3 regions of the Mesorhizobium sp. M0045 genome follow, and region 3 is predicted to be linked to each of the others. Evidence: predicted binding sites of a transcription regulator. Region 3 holds the regulator's gene; each other region holds the start of a gene.
The links. The regulator LexA, encoded in region 3, represses DNA repair genes until DNA is damaged. The targets are predictions, from matches to a motif close to TGTTCNNNNTGTGTTCNG.

Region 1 (5,540 bases), on a different contig from region 3:
TTTCGCCGAAACGCTCCATGAGCCGGCTAAGGAGTGCGAGGCTGGTTTCCGCGTCCGCCGACAGATCCGGCAGTATGGCCAGCGACAGGAGATCGCCCCATTCGAGAAGATCGCTCTGTTTGAGAAGCGTTGCGCCCTTTTCGTTCTCGTCGCGCAGATTGGCCTGTGTCAGCATGCGGCAGAGATGTCCCCAGCCCTTGCGGTCCTGCGGATAGGCGAGGATGTCCGGCGTGCCGTCGCAAAAAACCAGGCGGCAGCCGGGATGATAGGAAACACCCTCCACCTTGGCCTGCTGCCAGGCGCGTACCACGCCCGCCACCGTGTTTCGGTCGGCGAGACCGATCGCCGAAAACCCCAGGAATTTTGCCGCGACCACCAGCTCCTCCGGTTTCGAGGCACCGCGCAGGAACGAGAAGTTCGACTGGATGCCGAATTCGGCATAGGGGATGGCCGTCAGCGCATTCATGCGAAGATCCCATGCATGTACCAGCGCGGCGGGACTTGAGAGGCGCCGTAAAGGCCCTGGCGATAGAGCCAGTAACGGCGGCCGTCGGCATCCTCGATGCGGAAATAATCCCGGGTCGGGGCATCTTCTCGTCCCGCCGCCTCTCGCCACCATTCCGGCGCGATGCGCTCCGGCCCTTCGGCGCGCGCGACCCGGTAGAGCGCGCGCCGCCAGCGGAAGTTCAAAGGCGGGCCTTCCGGCATTTCGGTGGCTGGCACTTCGATCGGCTCGGGCGACCGGAAAAGCCGGATCGGTCGTTCAGGCTGGAAGATGGTCGAGGGAGCGTCCTTCGCCTTGTCCGGCTGCTTCGGCGGCGAGCTTCTCTGCGGCGCCTCCGTGAAGGGGATAGTGGCGACGGCGCGCTCCGGCAAATGGCTCTCGACGGCAACCGGCTTCAAGACCGCGCCTTCGCCGAGCCGGGCGCGAATGCGGTCGGCAAAAAGCGCGATATCGGCACCGTCGTCGCTCGTCTCGCCGGCAAGGTCTGCCTGCTGCATGTCGAAGGCGGCGGCGGTCAGCACCGAAAGGCGCACGAGATCGAAGCCATAGCCGGCGTCGATATCCCGTTCGAGCGCGGCAAGCCTTTCGTGGAACAATTTCTGGATCAGCCGCGGCTCGCGCAGAGGCCGCGAGGTGCCGACGGCGATGCGGCTGACGCCGCCATCGACGCGGAAAAGCAGCAGCGCCAGCCGCCTTGCGCCCTCGCCGCGACGCTCGAGGTCGCTCTTCAAGGTGGTCGCCAGCATGCCGGTCAGCCGCTCGATGTCCTCGGTCAACAGGATCGGCTCAGCAAGGTGACGCTCGACCGAAAGCGGTGCCACCGGCAGGCGCGGCGACACGGCTTCGTCGAGGCGGCCGAGCGCCTGGTCGAGGCGCAAGAGCAGCGATGCGCCGAAGCGGCGGGCCAGCGGCGCGCGCGGTGCTGCCATGACGGCGCCCGCCGTGCGCAGGCCGACGCTTTCGAGGCTGGCGCGGACCTCCGGGTCGATGCGCAGCGCCGCCAGCGGCATGGGCGCGAGAAGCGCTTCCTCCTCGCCATCGGGCACGATGCGGTCGCCGGCAAACCGCGCCGCCGCCCAGGCAGCACCAGGTGTGGCGGCAAGCCCGGCGCGGACATCGAAGCCCTGATGGAAAAAACGCGACAGGATATCGTCCAGCATCGAGCGTTCGCCGCCGAAAAGATGCGTGCAGCCGGTGACATCGAGATAGAGGCCGTCGGTCCCGTCGAGCGCCACCAGCGGGGTATAGCGGTCGCACCAGTCGGCGAGGCCTTCGAGCAGGCGCCGGTCGGCCTCCGGATCGGCCTCCACGATGTCGATCGAGGGATGCATGGCGCATGCGTCGGCTATGCCCATGCCGCGTTTCAGATTAAGCGCCTCAGCCCGTTCGTCGAGGGCGGCGATGCGCTGGGCGTTCCCTTGGCGATGGCTGATCACCAGCGGCAGGTGATTCGAGGGCCGGGAACGCCAGGACCGCCCCAGACGCTGCCGCAGGATCCTCTCGGCGGCGAGATGCGGAAACCACAGGGACAGGATTCTTTGGCCGTTCTGGGGCCGATTCCTGAGACCATCCTTGCTCGCCCCGTCTTTCTTCGAATATGCGTTCATCGGGGTTCCACTCCAGTGTGAATTGTCCGGGCAAGGCCGTGCGGCTCTTGCCGATGGCGACGGTGAAGGCGGGCCGGCCGATCGAGCCGGCGAGCGGCCCGGCGATTGTCTGGCGCGCTGCCGCCGGTGCCGCCGACAGGATGAGGCGGACGGGCGCTGCCGTAGGCTCGGGCTCGCCGGCCTGGCGCAGCAGGAACAGCGGCCGGCCGGCACTCTGCGCCCGCGCGTGCAACCGCCGCGTCGCGGTGAGATCCAGCCGCTGCGGGCTGCCGCGGATTTCGAGGATGACGGCGGCCAGCGCCGTCATCCGGGCAGCCTCCTCGGCGACCCACAGCGCATCGAGCAGCCTTGGCGCCTCGGAAAACAGCAATTGCTCCGGCTCGATGCCGAAAAAGGCGTGAAGCCCCCTGGCGTAAGGGAAGCCGGCCTCGCGGAAAACCTCGGATGTGCCGATCCACAGCACCGGCAGTCGCGGGCCCTGGCTGAGGATCAGGCTGACGAGCGCGAGCACAAAGCCGGCGACGGCCCCGGCATCGCGCGTCGCGGCGCCATGAAACTCGCTCAGCGCCGCCTTCGGCAGGCCACCGCTCAGCGCAGCATCGAGGCGCTCGGCGCCGGTGGACAAAAACGCATCCTGCGAAGTCACGGCGAGGCCGCGCCGGACAATAGTTAGATTTCGAGGCAATGTCAGAGTCTGGGGGCTGACATCCGCATCAACGGCGGCTGCGCCGGCCGACGCCTCCAGACGCTCGGACAGCGTTCCCTCGATCTTCGCGATCTGGCGGCGCAGGGCAAAAACAGTCTCCCGCGCCACGGCGCTTGTCGCCATGACGGTCAGCTTCCACTCACAATTGTTCCTGTTATGTTCCTATAGATTCCAGAGGCCGGCCAAAGAGTCAAGCGGAGTCATGGGGAATTTATTCCTGTAGTGGGGGCGTGTCACGGTCACCCCAGCCCGGCCATTTGCCGAGTCCGGCTCGAAAGCCTATATGCCGGGATCAAAGGGACAAAGCATGGCTCGCATCTACCAAACACGCATCTGGCACGACCAGCTTTCGCCAACGATGGAGGAAATCGAGCTCCTGGCGCTGGAGGCCTATGCCCATCTGCCGGAGGACTTTCGCAAGTTGACCGGCGAGATCGTCATTCAGATCGCCGAATTCCCGACCGACGAGATCATGGACGACCTTTCGCTGGAAACGCCCTTCGACCTGTTGGGGCTGTTCGAGGGGCGCGGCATCGCCGAGCGCTGGAATCCGCAAACCGGCGAGGGGCCGAACCGCATCACGCTCTATCGTCGCGCCATCCTTGACTACTGGGCCGAGAACGAGGAAACGCTGGGCGACATCGTCACCCATGTGCTGATCCACGAGATCGGCCACCATTTCGGCCTGTCGGACGACGATATGGAGAAGATCGAAGAGGCAGCGGAGTGAGCGACCCCGCTCCTCGTCATCCTGGGGCGGAGCAAGGAGCGAAGCGACGCGGCGCAGACCCCAGGATCCATGCCGTGATGGTGGTGCAGTGCTCCGGCGGTGCAGAACCGAACGCCCATCATCCCGTTCTGGGTAACGGGGGTGGTAGATCACACTAATCCTGATCCGCCGTGCCCTTCGGCAGAGGTAACGGCATGGATCCTAGGGTACTCCGCGACGTCGCTTCGCGACTGCTACGCCCTAGGATGACGAAGGACGAGCGCTTCGGCGAACCTCCCTACCAATCGCTGAGCTTGGTGTCGGGGCCGTATTCCTGGCCCTCGATGTCCTTCACCACCGCCTGGCCGCAGCGCATGGTTTTCGCTTCCTTGTCATAGGCATAGGTCGGTGAGCCGAACAGGTGCCAGCCCGTGTTCAGCGCCGCCGTCACCTTGTGGCAGAAGCTGGCATCGTCCGGGCCGGACAGAAAGCGGTAGAGTTTCATTCTTCAATCCTGTTGTCAGTTACGATAATCATGCGCGAACAGCGGCGGCCTTCGCCAGCAGTTTTTCGGCCTGCGCCAGATGCAGCCGCTCGACCATTTTTCCGTTCAGCGCAATCACCGCCTTGCCGGCATTTTCGGCAAGCGCGAAGGCTTCCTTGATCGCGCGCGCCTCGGCCAATGCGTCAGGCGTCGGTGCAAAAGCGCGGTTCGCCGCCTCGATCTGGGCTGGATGGATCAGCGACTTGCCGTCAAAACCCATGGCGGCCGCTTCCGTGCACTCGCGCGCAAACCCGTCCATATCGCGAAAATCATTGAAGACGCCATCGAGCAGGTCGAGGCCGCCGGCACGCGCCGCGAGCACCATTTGCATCAGCCATGGCACGAGATAGCGCCGATCGGGCGTGGCGAGAATGCCGGTGTCCTTGACCAAGTCGTTTGTTCCGGCAACGAAACAAACCAGGCGCGAGGCCGGGTCGCGGCCGAGCTCGGCGATCGGCCCGATATTGAGCAGCGCCTTGGGCGTCTCGATCATTGCCCACAGCTTGACCTCGTCCGCGATAAAATTGTCGTCGAGCACGTCGCCGGCCTCGAGGATGTCGCGCGGCGTGTCGACCTTGGGCAGCAGGATGGCGTCGGGCGTGCATTTTGCCGCGGCCAGCAGATCGTCGGCGCCCCATTCGCTCGACAGCGCATTTATGCGCACCACCATTTCGCAGCGCCGGTTGGAACGGCCGGCGAAAATCGCCGCCAGTTTTTCGCGCGCGGAAAGCTTGTCGGCCGGGGCGACGGCGTCCTCGAGATCGATGACGACGGCATCGCAGGTCAGCGACGGGATCTTGGCCAGCGCCTTGTCGTTCGAGGCCGGAACGTAAAGCACCGAGCGGCGCGGGCGGTAGCTTTCGGTGAACATGTTCGATCTATGCCGCCTGCAGCCAGCCGAGGCAAGCCGTGCATAAAAACTGCACGTAATTTCGGAAAATCTCCTCGTCTCCGCCCCGCTTGCCACGCGGCAGAATGCGACAAGGGCGGCATGCAAGAGCAAACGAACTCCCGTTGGTCCGTGCCGTACCGGCTTCGCTGCGAAAGCTGGTGGCTCGTCGATCCGCCCCAGACTTTGGCAACCCTCCTCCCTTTCGTCCGCAAATCCCTGCCCACCGGCCGCATCAAAGCCGCCGAGAAAGCCCGATCATGACAGTATTCCTCTCGGCGGCGCCGAGCTATTGCAGCCGCTTCGGCGTTGCCGTCCTGCTCGTCGCGTTGGCCGATTTCTTCTTCTATGGCCAACCGGCGGGCATCACGCTTTTCCTGTTCGGCGTTGCGATTGCCGCGGCGAGCATGGCTCTCCATCCTCTCGGCGTCTTCAACGATGGCAAGTTCTGGTTCAAGCCGGTTGCGCTGCTTGTGGGGCTGCTGCCGCTTATGGAAAATGTCAGCGCACTGTCCGTCTCGATCGCGCTGGCGGGGCTGGCCATCTTCGTGCTTTCACTGGCCGGACGGCTGCGGCGCGG
Region 2 (5,540 bases), on a different contig from region 3:
TTCTTCCAGGAAGCGCGACGGGATGGTCGACTGCCAGAGGCCGTGGATGCGGCGGTTGGAGACGAACCAGATGTGCAGGTTCTTCTTGGCGCGGGTCAGGCCGACATAGGCGAGGCGGCGTTCCTCCTCCAGCCCGGAGCGGCCACCCTCGTCGAGGGAACGCTGATGCGGGAACAGGCCTTCCTCCCAGCCGGGCAGGAACACGGTTTCGAATTCGAGGCCCTTGGCCGAATGCAGCGTCATGATGTTGACGGCATCGAGCTCGGCGTTCTGCTCGGCGTCCATCACCAAGGCGACATGTTCGAGGAAGGAGCGCAGCGATTCATACTCCTCCATGGAGCGGATCAGTTCTTTTAAATTCTCGAGCCGACCGGGCGCTTCAACCGAGCGGTCGTTCTTCCACATGTCGGTGTAGCCGCTCTCCTCCAGAATGGTCTCGGCGAGCTCGGTGTGCGGCGTGGTTTCCAGCGCCTTCTGCCAGCGTTCGAAATTGGCCGATACTTCGCGCAGTGCCGCGCGAGGCTTCGGCTTCAGCTCGTCGCTCTCGGCGAGTTTTGCCGCTGCCTCCAGCATCGGGATGCGCAGCGCGCGTGCGGTATCATGGATCTGGCGGATGGTGGCCTCGCCCAAGCCGCGCTTCGGCACGTTGACGATGCGCTCGAAAGCGAGGTCGTCGGCGCCTTGCGCGACGACGCGGAAGAAGGCCAGCGCATCGCGGATCTCGAGCCGCTCATAAAAGCGCGGGCCGCCGATGACGCGGTAATTGAGGCCGAGCGTGACGAAGCGGTCCTCGAATTCGCGCATCTGGAAGGAGGCGCGGACGAGAATCGCCATGTCGTTCAAGTTGTGCCTCTGGCGCTGGTAGGCCTCGATCGTCTCGCCGACGGCGCGGGCCTCCTCCTCGGAATCCCAGGCGGCGTGGACATGCACCTTCTCGTCGTCCTCGGCGATCTTTTCGGTGAACAGCGTCTTGCCGAAACGGCCCTCGTTGTGGGCGATGAGGTGGGAGGCGGTGCCGAGGATGTGCGCGGTCGAGCGGTAGTTGCGCTCCAGCCTGATGATGGTGGCGCCGGGAAAATCCTTGTCGAAGCGCAGGATGTTGTCGACCTCGGCGCCGCGCCAGCCATAGATCGACTGGTCGTCGTCGCCGACGCAGCAGATATTAACTTTGCTATCGCTCACGGGCTGTTCCGCGCCTGCCGGCGCGGGCCCTCCGCGTGGGCCTCGCGAAGGCTCGGACGGACGGTCGTCCTTGCGGCCTTCGGCCGGAATTCCCGATTCACCCTTCGAAGCTGCCGGTCTATAGCTACCCGCCTCCGTTCTATCCGGAACTCCGGAAAGACTTGGAACGCGACCACCCGGAGAGCCACTTCGTGGTGGTTGCGGCCCGGCCGGCCGCTGCGCCAGCAGCCGCAGCCACATGTATTGCGCGGTGTTGGTGTCCTGATATTCGTCAACGAGGATGTAGCGGAAGCGCTTGTGGTATTCCTTCAGCACGTCCGGATTGGCGCGGAAGATGCGGATCGGGTGGCACAATAGATCGCCGAAGTCGCAAGCGTTCAGCGTTTGCAGCCGTTCCTGATAGGCCTTGTAGAGCTCGCGGCCCTTGCCGTTGGCGAAGGCACGGGCATCGCCCTCGGGGATGTCGGCGGGACCGAGGCCCTTGTTCTTCCAGCCGTCGATCATCTGAGCGAACTGCTTGGCAGGCCAGCGCTTGTCGTCCAGCCCTTCGGCCTGGATCAGCTGCTTGATCAGGCGCACCACGTCGTCGGTGTCGAGAATGGTGAAGTCGGATTTGAGCCCGGCCAGCTCGGCGTGCCGGCGCAGCAGTTTGACGCCGATCGAATGGAAGGTGCCGAGCCACGGCATGCCCTCGACATTGCCTTCGCCGATCAACAGGCCGATGCGCTGCTTCATCTCGCGCGCCGCCTTGTTGGTGAAGGTGACGGCGAGGATCTGCGAAGGGAAGGCCTTGCCGGTGGCAAGGATGTGGGCGATGCGGGTGGTGAGCACCCGCGTCTTGCCGGTGCCGGCGCCTGCCAGCACCAGCACCGGGCCTTCGGTGGTTTCCACCGCCAGCCGCTGCTCGGGGTTGAGGCCGTTGAGATAATCGGGCGCGTTGTTCTGGTTGCTGCGGGCAGCCATGGCGCGCGCGGCAATGCCCGACGGGGCCACAGGCCGCGCGTTCGGTTCGTCAAAAAAGGGCATGTCTTCCGAAAAGCCGGACATCTCTCCCCGAATGTAGTGATTCGGCAGCGAAAGGCCAGAAGCGTCTCCGTTTTGTTCTCTGTCCAGTCGGTAGACTCACAATCTGAATGGGTCTGCTAACCAAAACGCCGGGCTTGCGACGGGCTGGCGCCGCAAAACGCCGAGCTTGCTTGACAGGGGAGGCGGGCCGGAGAAAGTTGTGCTCGGGGCAGGAGCGCAATGCCGGGTTGCCCATGGACGCGTCGCGGAGCGCACCAGTCGAAGGAGCACCGTCTTGGCTGTGGTCATCACCTCCCTGATCCTTTTCCTCATCGGCCTGGCGCTTGGCGGCGGCGGCATCTGGCTCGTGACGCTGGGCGGCAGCTGGTATTACGTCATCGCCGGTCTAGCTTTCCTTGTCGCGGCCTGGCTGCTCTACAGGCGCAGATCCACCGCGCTGTGGCTCTACGCGGCGATCGTGCTCGGCACGCTCGCCTGGGCGGTCTGGGAGATCGGCTTCGACTGGTGGGAGCTCGGCCCGCGCGGCGGCATCATCGTGCTTGTCGCGCTATGGCTGCTGACGCCATGGGCGCGGCGCGGGCTTACCGGTCCCGACGGACGCGCACCGCTTATCCTCGCCGTGCTGGCATCGCTTGCCGTCGCCGGTTATTCGATGACGGTCGATCCAAAGGATATTACGGGTGAACTCAACACTGACAAGGTGACGCCGACGGCCGATCTCGGCGGCAATGTGCCGCCCGGCGAATGGCACTATTACGGCCGTACGCCCTATGGCCAGCGCTATTCGCCGCTCGACCAGATCACCCCGGAAAACGTCGCCAATCTGCAGCCGGCCTGGACCTATCAAACCGGCGACGTGAAAGGGCCCGACGACATCGGCGAGACGACTTATCAGGTGACGCCGCTGAAGATTGCCGACACGCTCTACATCTGCACACCGCATAACTTCGCCATCGCCATCGATGCCGCGAGCGGCAAGGAGAAATGGCGCTTCGATCCCCAGGTCAAGCTAAACAAGGACCGCCAGCACCAGACCTGCCGCGGCGTGTCCTATTATGCCGACGCCAAGATCGCCGCCGGCCAGCCCTGCGCCACACGCATCTACCTGCCGACGTCCGACGCTCGGCTGATCGCCCTCGATGCGGTGAATGGCCAGGTCTGCCCCACATTTGCCGAGGGTGGCACGCTGAACCTGCTCGCCAACATGCCCTATCCGAAGCCGGGCTATTATTATTCGACCTCGGCGCCGCTGATCGTCGCCAACAAGATCATCGTCGGTGGCGCGGTCAACGACAATTATTCGACGCAGGAGCCGTCCGGTGTCATCCGTGCCTACGATGCCGACACAGGCGCGCTGTTGTGGAACTGGGATTCCGGCAATCCGGACCAGACGACGCCGCTGCCGCCGGGCCAGACCTACACCAACAACTCGCCCAACATGTGGTCGACGGCAAGCGCCGACGAAAAGCTCGGCCTGCTTTATGTGCCGCTCGGCAACAAGACGCCGGACCAGCTCGGCGCCGGGCGCAGCGCCAATGACGAGAAATTCTCCTCGTCGATCACCGCGCTCGATCTCAACAGCGGACAGTTGCGCTGGGTGCGGCAGACCGTGCATCACGACCTCTGGGACATGGACGTGCCGGCGCAGCCGACGCTGGTCGACATCACCACGGAAAATGGCGTGGTGCCGGCGCTGGTCGGGCCGACCAAGCAGGGCGACCTCTATGTGCTCGACCGGCGCAGCGGCGAGCCGATCGTTCCGGTCAAGGAAGTGCCAGCACCCGGCGGCGCGATCGAGGGCGACCATACCTCGCCGACGCAGCCGTTCTCGGACCTGAGCTTCAGTCCGAAACCGCTGACCGGCGCCGACATGTGGGGCATTACCATGTTCGACCAGCTGGCCTGCCGGATCGAGCTCCGGAAGCTGCGTTATGAGGGCCGCTATACCCCGCCATCGCTGCAGGGCTCGCTGATCTATCCCGGAAATTTCGGCACCTTCAACTGGGGCGGTGTGGCAGTCGATCCGGTCCGGCAGGTGATGTTCGGCATGCCGACATACCTGGCGTTCATCTCCAAACTGGTGCCGCGCGCCGACGTGCCGCCGCCCGGTGACACCAAGGGCAGCGAACAAGGCCTGAACCGCAATGAGGGTGCGCCTTACGCAGTGATATTGAAGCCGTTCCTGTCGCCGCTCGGCATTCCCTGCCAGGCGCCGCCCTGGGGCTATGTGGCGGGTGCCGACCTTCGGACCGGCAAGATCGTCTACAAGCATCGCAACGGCACCGTCTACGACATGACGCCGCTGCCGCTGCCGTTCAAGGTCGGCGTGCCCGGCATTGGCGGGCCGATGATCACTGCCGGCGGCGTCGCCTTCCTCGGCGCGGCGGTCGACGACTATGTGCGCGCCTATGACCTGACGACCGGCAAACAGCTCTGGCAGGCGCGGCTGCCTGCCGGCGGGCAGTCGACACCCATGACCTACACGGTAGCCGACGGACGCCAGTTCGTCGTCATCGTTGCCGGCGGCCACGGCTCGGTCGGCACCAAGCCGGGCGATTATGTGATGGCCTATACGCTGCCGAAATAGAGAAGTTCCTTCAGAGCCCGAGATGTCCTTTCAGATCGGGTACCGATGCAAGGACCTCATTGGTTAGCTGCGGGCCGGCTGCTGCCTCGGCCTGCTGGACCAGCATCGTGCCGGCCTGACTGATTTGTGCGAGCGTAAGGCCCGATGCCTTGAGTATGGCGACGCCGTTGATCAGCGCGCCGGTCTTTTCGCCGAGAGCGCCGCCGAGCGCGCCCTCCAGCGAGGACAGTAGGCCACCACCGGAAGCCCCGCCGGGAGCCATGACATCATATTGCTTGGCCAGGGCGTCGGCTCCCGGGATTTTGGCAAAGAAGCTGGACAGGGTCGTGCCTTCCGCCTCGTGTTCAAGCACCGAGAAAATCGTGCCGGCGATCTTTTCCGTCAAAGCCTGGTTGAGACCGGATTTCTGGGAGACGGTGTTGATGATGTCCTGAACGTCCATGATCTTTCCTCAGGCTTTGGTGTTTGCGGGCGGGTGCCGGTTGACGCGGATCTTGATCAACGATCGTTTGAAGGCGGGGAAGGCAGTGAACCGCAGCGCCAGCAAAGCCATGGCGGCGAGGGCGAACCCACTTGCCAGAAGCGGGGAGGGAAAGGTCATGGGGCGTATTCCTTCGTCTCAATCACGCATTCTTTTCCCGCCAAATGGCCATTCTCGTTCGCCAGATGGCCCGAATGAGGCATAGCCCGGTAACTTCTTTTTACATTGTGGTGCGTGCATTTAGCATTGCCACAAAGGACCATA
Region 3 (5,540 bases):
ACAGCGTAACCTCGGCAGCCGGCCTGGAACTCGACCGTGGCGTCGCCTTCCTGCTGGTGCCGGTGTTCCTCGCATGCGGGGTGGTCGTATATTTCGCGCTGTCGGTGGAGCCAGCCTTTCCGCAGCCGATCGCAATCGTGCTCCTCGCGGCCCTTTGTACGGTCGTCTCGCGTTCATGGCCCAGGACGCGCCTGTGTTTCATGGTGGCGCTGCTCTGCGCGCTTGGCGTGCTTGCCGCCAAGTTCGAGACCTGGCGTGTCGGGACGCATATGCTCGGTTCCGAAATCTCGACGCGGCTGACGGGTCGTGTCGTATCGTACGAGCCCATGGCGAGTGGCCGCATCAGGCTGACGATCGATGTGATCTCAACCGCCAGGCCGACGCTGCGCTACATGCCGGAACGGGTCCGCATTTCGGCGATGAAGATACCGGCTGAGCTGGCCGCTGGTTCCGAGATCGCCGGCTATGTGCGGTTGCTGCCGCCGACCGGCCCGGTGCGGCCCGACAGCTATGATTTCTCCTTCGACAGCTATTTCGCGGGCATCGGCGGCAGCGGCTTCTTTCTCGGGAATCCGAAAGTCGTGGCGTCGGGCAGCATGCCGCTTGCCGCGCGGCTTTCTTCCGCGATCGAAGACGCGCGCGAATCCATCGCCGACCATATCCGCAGCCGCATCGGCGCCGCCGAGGGCGAGATTGCTGCTGCGCTGATCGTTGGCGTGCGCGCCGGCATTCCCGAGGAGATCAACGAAGCGATGCGGCGTACAGGCATCTACCACATCATCTCCATCTCGGGGCTGCATATGGCGTTGGTCGCCGGCACCATCATGGCGCTGCTGCGCGGTGCCTTTGCGCTGTTTCCCGACTTCTCATCGCGACGGCCGGTCAAAAAATATGCCGCCGCCGCCGCGCTTTTTTCGATTGCGGCGTACCTCGTCTTTTCCGGCATTGTGGTGGCGGCCGAACGCAGCTTCATCATGCTGGCGGTGATGCTCATCGCCGTGCTGTTCGACCGGGCCGCGCTCACCATGCGCAATCTGGCGATCTCGGCCATCGCGGTCATCGTAGTGTCGCCGCACGAGGTGGTCGGTCCGAGCTTCCAGATGTCCTTCGCCGCGACGGCGGCCCTTGTCGGCGCCTATGCCGGCTGGTCCGATTACCGCACCGGCAGGGCCACCACGCCGCCGCCCCGGCGATCGCCGCTACGCTTGGCCACTCGAAAGGTCCTGCTGGGCATGGGCGGCCTGGCGATGACCTCGATCATTGCAGGGAGCGCCACGGCGCTTTTCGCCATATGGCATTTCCAGCGCGTAGCGCCGCTCAGCCTGTTCGCCAATCTGGCCATCATGCCTATCGTCTCACTGGTCGTCATGCCCTTTGCCGTGCTCAGCGCGCTGGCGATGCCGTTCGGCGCGGATGGGCCTTTCCTCTACGTGATGGGCAACGGGCTGACGGCGATGATCGCCCTGTCCGGGTGGATCTCCGAGCGCTCGCCGATCGATGCGGTCGGACTGATTTCGCTGAGATCTGTCCTTTTGGTGACGATCGCCCTCGTCATTGCCAGCATGGCGACGACCTGGTTGCGGCTCGCGGCAATTCCTTTTGCGCTCGCTGGCTTGCTAACGACAACGCAGACGCGCGTACCCGACGTATTGATCTCGGAGGACGCACGGCTGGTCGCGCTGCCGATCGGCAGCGGTGAGCTCGCGGTCAACCGGGCACGCCCGAATGAGTTCACCATCGACAACTGGAAACGCGCGCTCACATCAGAGGCTATCGTCGCGCCGGAAACACCTGGAAAGAACGATCCGCAATTCGACATTGCCGATCCGGCCGACCTACCGCCGGGCATGCCGTTCATTTGCACGGACGGTCTCTGCCTCGCCAGGCATCCATCCGGCGCGATCATTGCGCAAGCCAAGGACCGCGATACCGCACGGCCAGCCTGCGCCTTCGCCAGCTTGATCGTCATCGACGACGCCACCGCCCATAATCCCTGCTACTACGACCGGCTGGTCCTCGTCGTCACCAAACGGCAACTGGCGCGCGCGGGAAGTGCGGCCGTCTATTTCGATCCACAAGCGGCAACACGCGCCGAAATCCGCTTCGCCGTCGAAAAATCATACCGGCCCTGGCACGTGCAGCGGAAATTTTCACGCGCGGCGCGCGGCCTGCCGCCATACCGCAGGGCCGACAATCCAAAAGCCGGCACCAAGGGCGCAACTCAGTAGCGGCGGATCAGCCCAACGAGCTTGCCCTGCACCTTGACCCTGTCTGGTCCGAAGATGCGCGTCTCGTAGGCCGGATTGGCGGCCTCCAGGGCGATCGAGGCGCCCTTGCGGCGGAACCGCTTCAGCGTCGCTTCCTCCTCGTCGACCAGGGCCACCACGATCTCACCGGGGCTCGCCGTATCGGCGTTGCGGATGATCACCGTGTCGCCGTCGAAAATGCCAGCCTCGATCATCGAATCGCCTTTGACCTCGAGCGCATAATGCTCGCCGCCCATGATCATATCCGGCGGCACCGAAATCGAATGCGTCTGGTGCTGGATAGCATCGATCGGCACACCAGCGGCGATGCGGCCCATTACCGGGATCGAAACGGCGGCGACGACATCGTCGTCATTGCCGGCTGCAGGGACGCGCGACGATGTGGGCTTGCCCTGCCGAGGGGCACCTTGCCCAAGACTGCCCTGGATGACACTCGGCGAGAACTTGCGTGCCGCATTGAGGCCGGGGGCGATCGAGTCAGGCAGGCGTAGTACCTCCAGCGCACGGGCCCGGTTGGGCAAACGGCGAATGAAGCCGCGCTCCTCCAGCGCCGTAATCAGTCGGTGGATTCCGGATTTGGAAGCCAGGTCGAGCGCTTCCTTCATCTCGTCGAAGGAAGGTGGGATACCGCTTTCCTTCAACCTTTCGTGGATGAACATAAGCAGTTCGTGTTGTTTGCGTGTCAGCATAGCGACCCCCAACAGAATCAGAAAACAAACCCAGAACAGACACTATCTGTTCCAGTTGTGTTCCGCAACTGTTTAAAGTTTAATGAATGCGTTAAGGCTCGGGAAACAAACGACGTCCCCTACCGGCGTACCGTATTTTTACCGCCGCGAGCCTCATCGCCTTGATTCTGCTTTCGTTTGCGCCGTTCTGGCCTCCTAGAAGGCGGCACTGGCATCGGCGGTCGGTCGGCAAAGGGCACGGAATTGAACCCGTATCGACTGTGCGGTTGGTCAATGCGCCGTGAACGAAACGAACTCAAAACGCCAACCTTGGGTTAATTCCTGGTTTCCACCGCCTGGTCAGGCTGCTTCTCGCCGGTGGAGCCTTGCTACGCGCCACCCGGTAATGGAAGAACAGTCGATACGTGTCGGGCGTTGCGTTGAATCTTTGGGGGGAGCAGACAAATCATGACAGGAATTCCCGATCTCGCGGCCATAAAGGCGATGGATGCCGCAGATCCGCTGGGCGCGATACGTGACCGCTTTGTGTTGCCGCAAGGAGTGATCTATCTCGACGGCAATTCGCTAGGAGCTGCTTCACGTGCCGCTTTCGATGAACTGTACAAGGCCGCGACCGAGGAATGGTCGCATGATCTCATCCGCGCATGGAACACGGCCGGCTGGTTCAACATGCCGCTTGAACTTGGCGACCAGCTCGGGCGCCTGATCGGTGCCGCGGTCGGCCAGACGGTGGTCTGCGACACGACGTCGGTCAACATCTACAAGCTGCTGCACGCCGCCATGGCCATGCGACCGGAGCGGCAGGCCATCGTCGCCGAGGGCGATAGTTTTCCGACAGACCTCTACATGGCTGAGGGTGTGGTTTCGACGCGAAAAGATGCGCTGCTGCGCCTCTCGGGGGTCGACGCGCCGACCATCGAGGAGCTGATCGACGATCGCACCGCCGTGGTGCTGGTCAACCACGTCAACTACAAATCGGGCGAACTGCGCGACATGCCGGCTCTGACGCGCAGGGCCCAGGAAGCCGGGGCGATGATCGTCTGGGATCTCTGCCACACCGCTGGCGCGATGCCAGTCGAGCTCGACAAAGCCAACGCCGATTTTGCCGTTGGCTGCACCTACAAATATCTGAATGGCGGCCCGGGCGCGCCTGCCTTCATCTATGCGGCTGAGCGGCATCTTTCCGACATCCAGCAGCCGCTCACCGGCTGGTGGGGCCATGCACGGCCCTTCGCCTTCGAGCCAGGCTATGCGGCCGGCACCGGCATCCGCCGGTTTCTGTGCGGCACCCAGCCGATCCTTTCGATGCGCACGCTGAAGGGCGCGCTCGACATCTGGGACGATGTCGACATGACGGCGGTGCGCAAGAAGAGCATCGCACTGGCCGATCTGTTCATCGAGCTTGTCGAGGCAAAGTGCGGCACTTACGGTCTCACGCTCGAAAGCACGCGCGACGGGGAAAAACGCGGCAGCCAGATTTCATTCATGCATGAGCATGGCTACCAGATCATGCGCGCGCTGATCGAACGTGGTGTGATCGGCGATTTTCGCGCGCCATCGACCATGCGCTTCGGCTTCACCCCGCTCTATGTCGGCTATGCCGATGTCTGGCAGGCCGTCGAAGTGCTTGAGGACATCCTGCGCACCGGTGCGTGGAAGGATGCGCGCTTCGCCATCAAGGCGGCTGTCACTTGAGATCGATGCGAGAGCTGGAATCGTGAGGCTGGCGACGACGCGCCGCGCGATGCTCGCGGCCAGGTTGCAAGGCCATAATTGCCAGGGAGGGCGCAGGGTGTTCGAACGTCACATTGCCGATTGGGACAACGCCTATGCCAACGGCGCCAACATAGCCGGCAGCGATCGCTGGCCGGCGGCCTGGGTCGAGCCCGCGCAGGTTTTCCGCGAGGCGCTTTCGACCGAGGGCAGGGCGCGGCTCGACCTGGCCTATGGCGATAACCCGCGCAACCGGCTCGATCTTTTCCTGCCGGCCACCAAGCCGAAGGGGGTCGTGGTGTTCGTCCATGGCGGCTACTGGATGGCATTCGACAAGAGTTTCTGGTCACATCTTGCCGCGGGCGCTGTTGATCGCGGCTATGCAGTTGCCATGCCGTCCTACACGCTCTGTCCGCAGATACGCATTGGCGGCATCGTCAAAGAAGTCGGCGCGGCGATAGGCAAGGCGGCGGCGATGGTCGCAGGGCCGCTGATGCTGACCGGGCACTCGGCCGGCGGCCATCTTGTTAGCCGGATGGTTACCAGGACGACGCCGCTGGCGCCCGAAGTGGTCCGGCGCGTTCGTCACGTGGTGTCGATCTCGGGAGTGTATGATTTGCGCCCGATCATGCGCACCGGCATGAACGAGACGCTGGCGATCGATGAGGCCGAGGCGCAGGCCGAAAGTCCGGTGCTGCTGCGCCCGATGGACAAGGCCCGCCTGACCTGCTGGGCCGGCGGCGGCGAGCGCGCCGAATTCCTGCGCCAGAGCGCGTTGCTGGCCAACATCTGGATCGGCCTGGGTGCCGCGACCAGCTCCGTAGTCGAGCCCGACCGGCATCATTTCAACATCATCGACGGTTTGGCCGAT

Region 1: the regulator LexA is predicted to act here: its motif matches at 2,965-2,982, upstream of NKJ72_RS24170 (ImuA family protein).
Region 2: the regulator LexA is predicted to act here: its motif matches at 2,271-2,288, upstream of NKJ72_RS00280 (ATP-dependent helicase).

Annotation. Positions count from the first base shown of each region.
Region 1 covers NZ_JAMYUY010000018.1:88,083-93,622, reverse strand. The annotation lists gene NKJ72_RS24180 (error-prone DNA polymerase) at 1-466, opposite strand, end outside; gene NKJ72_RS24175 (DUF6504 family protein) at 463-1,941, opposite strand; gene NKJ72_RS24170 (ImuA family protein) at 1,883-2,941, opposite strand; gene NKJ72_RS24165 (metallopeptidase family protein) at 3,126-3,548, shown strand; gene NKJ72_RS24160 (DUF1737 domain-containing protein) at 3,826-4,032, opposite strand; gene NKJ72_RS24155 (HpcH/HpaI aldolase/citrate lyase family protein) at 4,061-4,942, opposite strand; gene NKJ72_RS24150 (DUF4153 domain-containing protein) at 5,221-5,540, shown strand, end outside.
Region 2 covers NZ_JAMYUY010000001.1:51,302-56,841, reverse strand. The annotation lists gene NKJ72_RS00280 (ATP-dependent helicase) at 1-2,229, opposite strand, end outside; gene NKJ72_RS00275 (glucose/quinate/shikimate family membrane-bound PQQ-dependent dehydrogenase) at 2,483-4,795, shown strand; gene NKJ72_RS00270 (hypothetical protein) at 4,806-5,237, opposite strand; gene NKJ72_RS00265 (hypothetical protein) at 5,247-5,396, opposite strand.
Region 3 covers NZ_JAMYUY010000011.1:177,701-183,240, reverse strand. The annotation lists gene NKJ72_RS19135 (ComEC/Rec2 family competence protein) at 1-2,228, shown strand, start outside; gene lexA (transcriptional repressor LexA) at 2,222-2,956, opposite strand; gene kynU (kynureninase) at 3,404-4,651, shown strand; gene NKJ72_RS19120 (hormone-sensitive lipase) at 4,749-5,540, shown strand, end outside.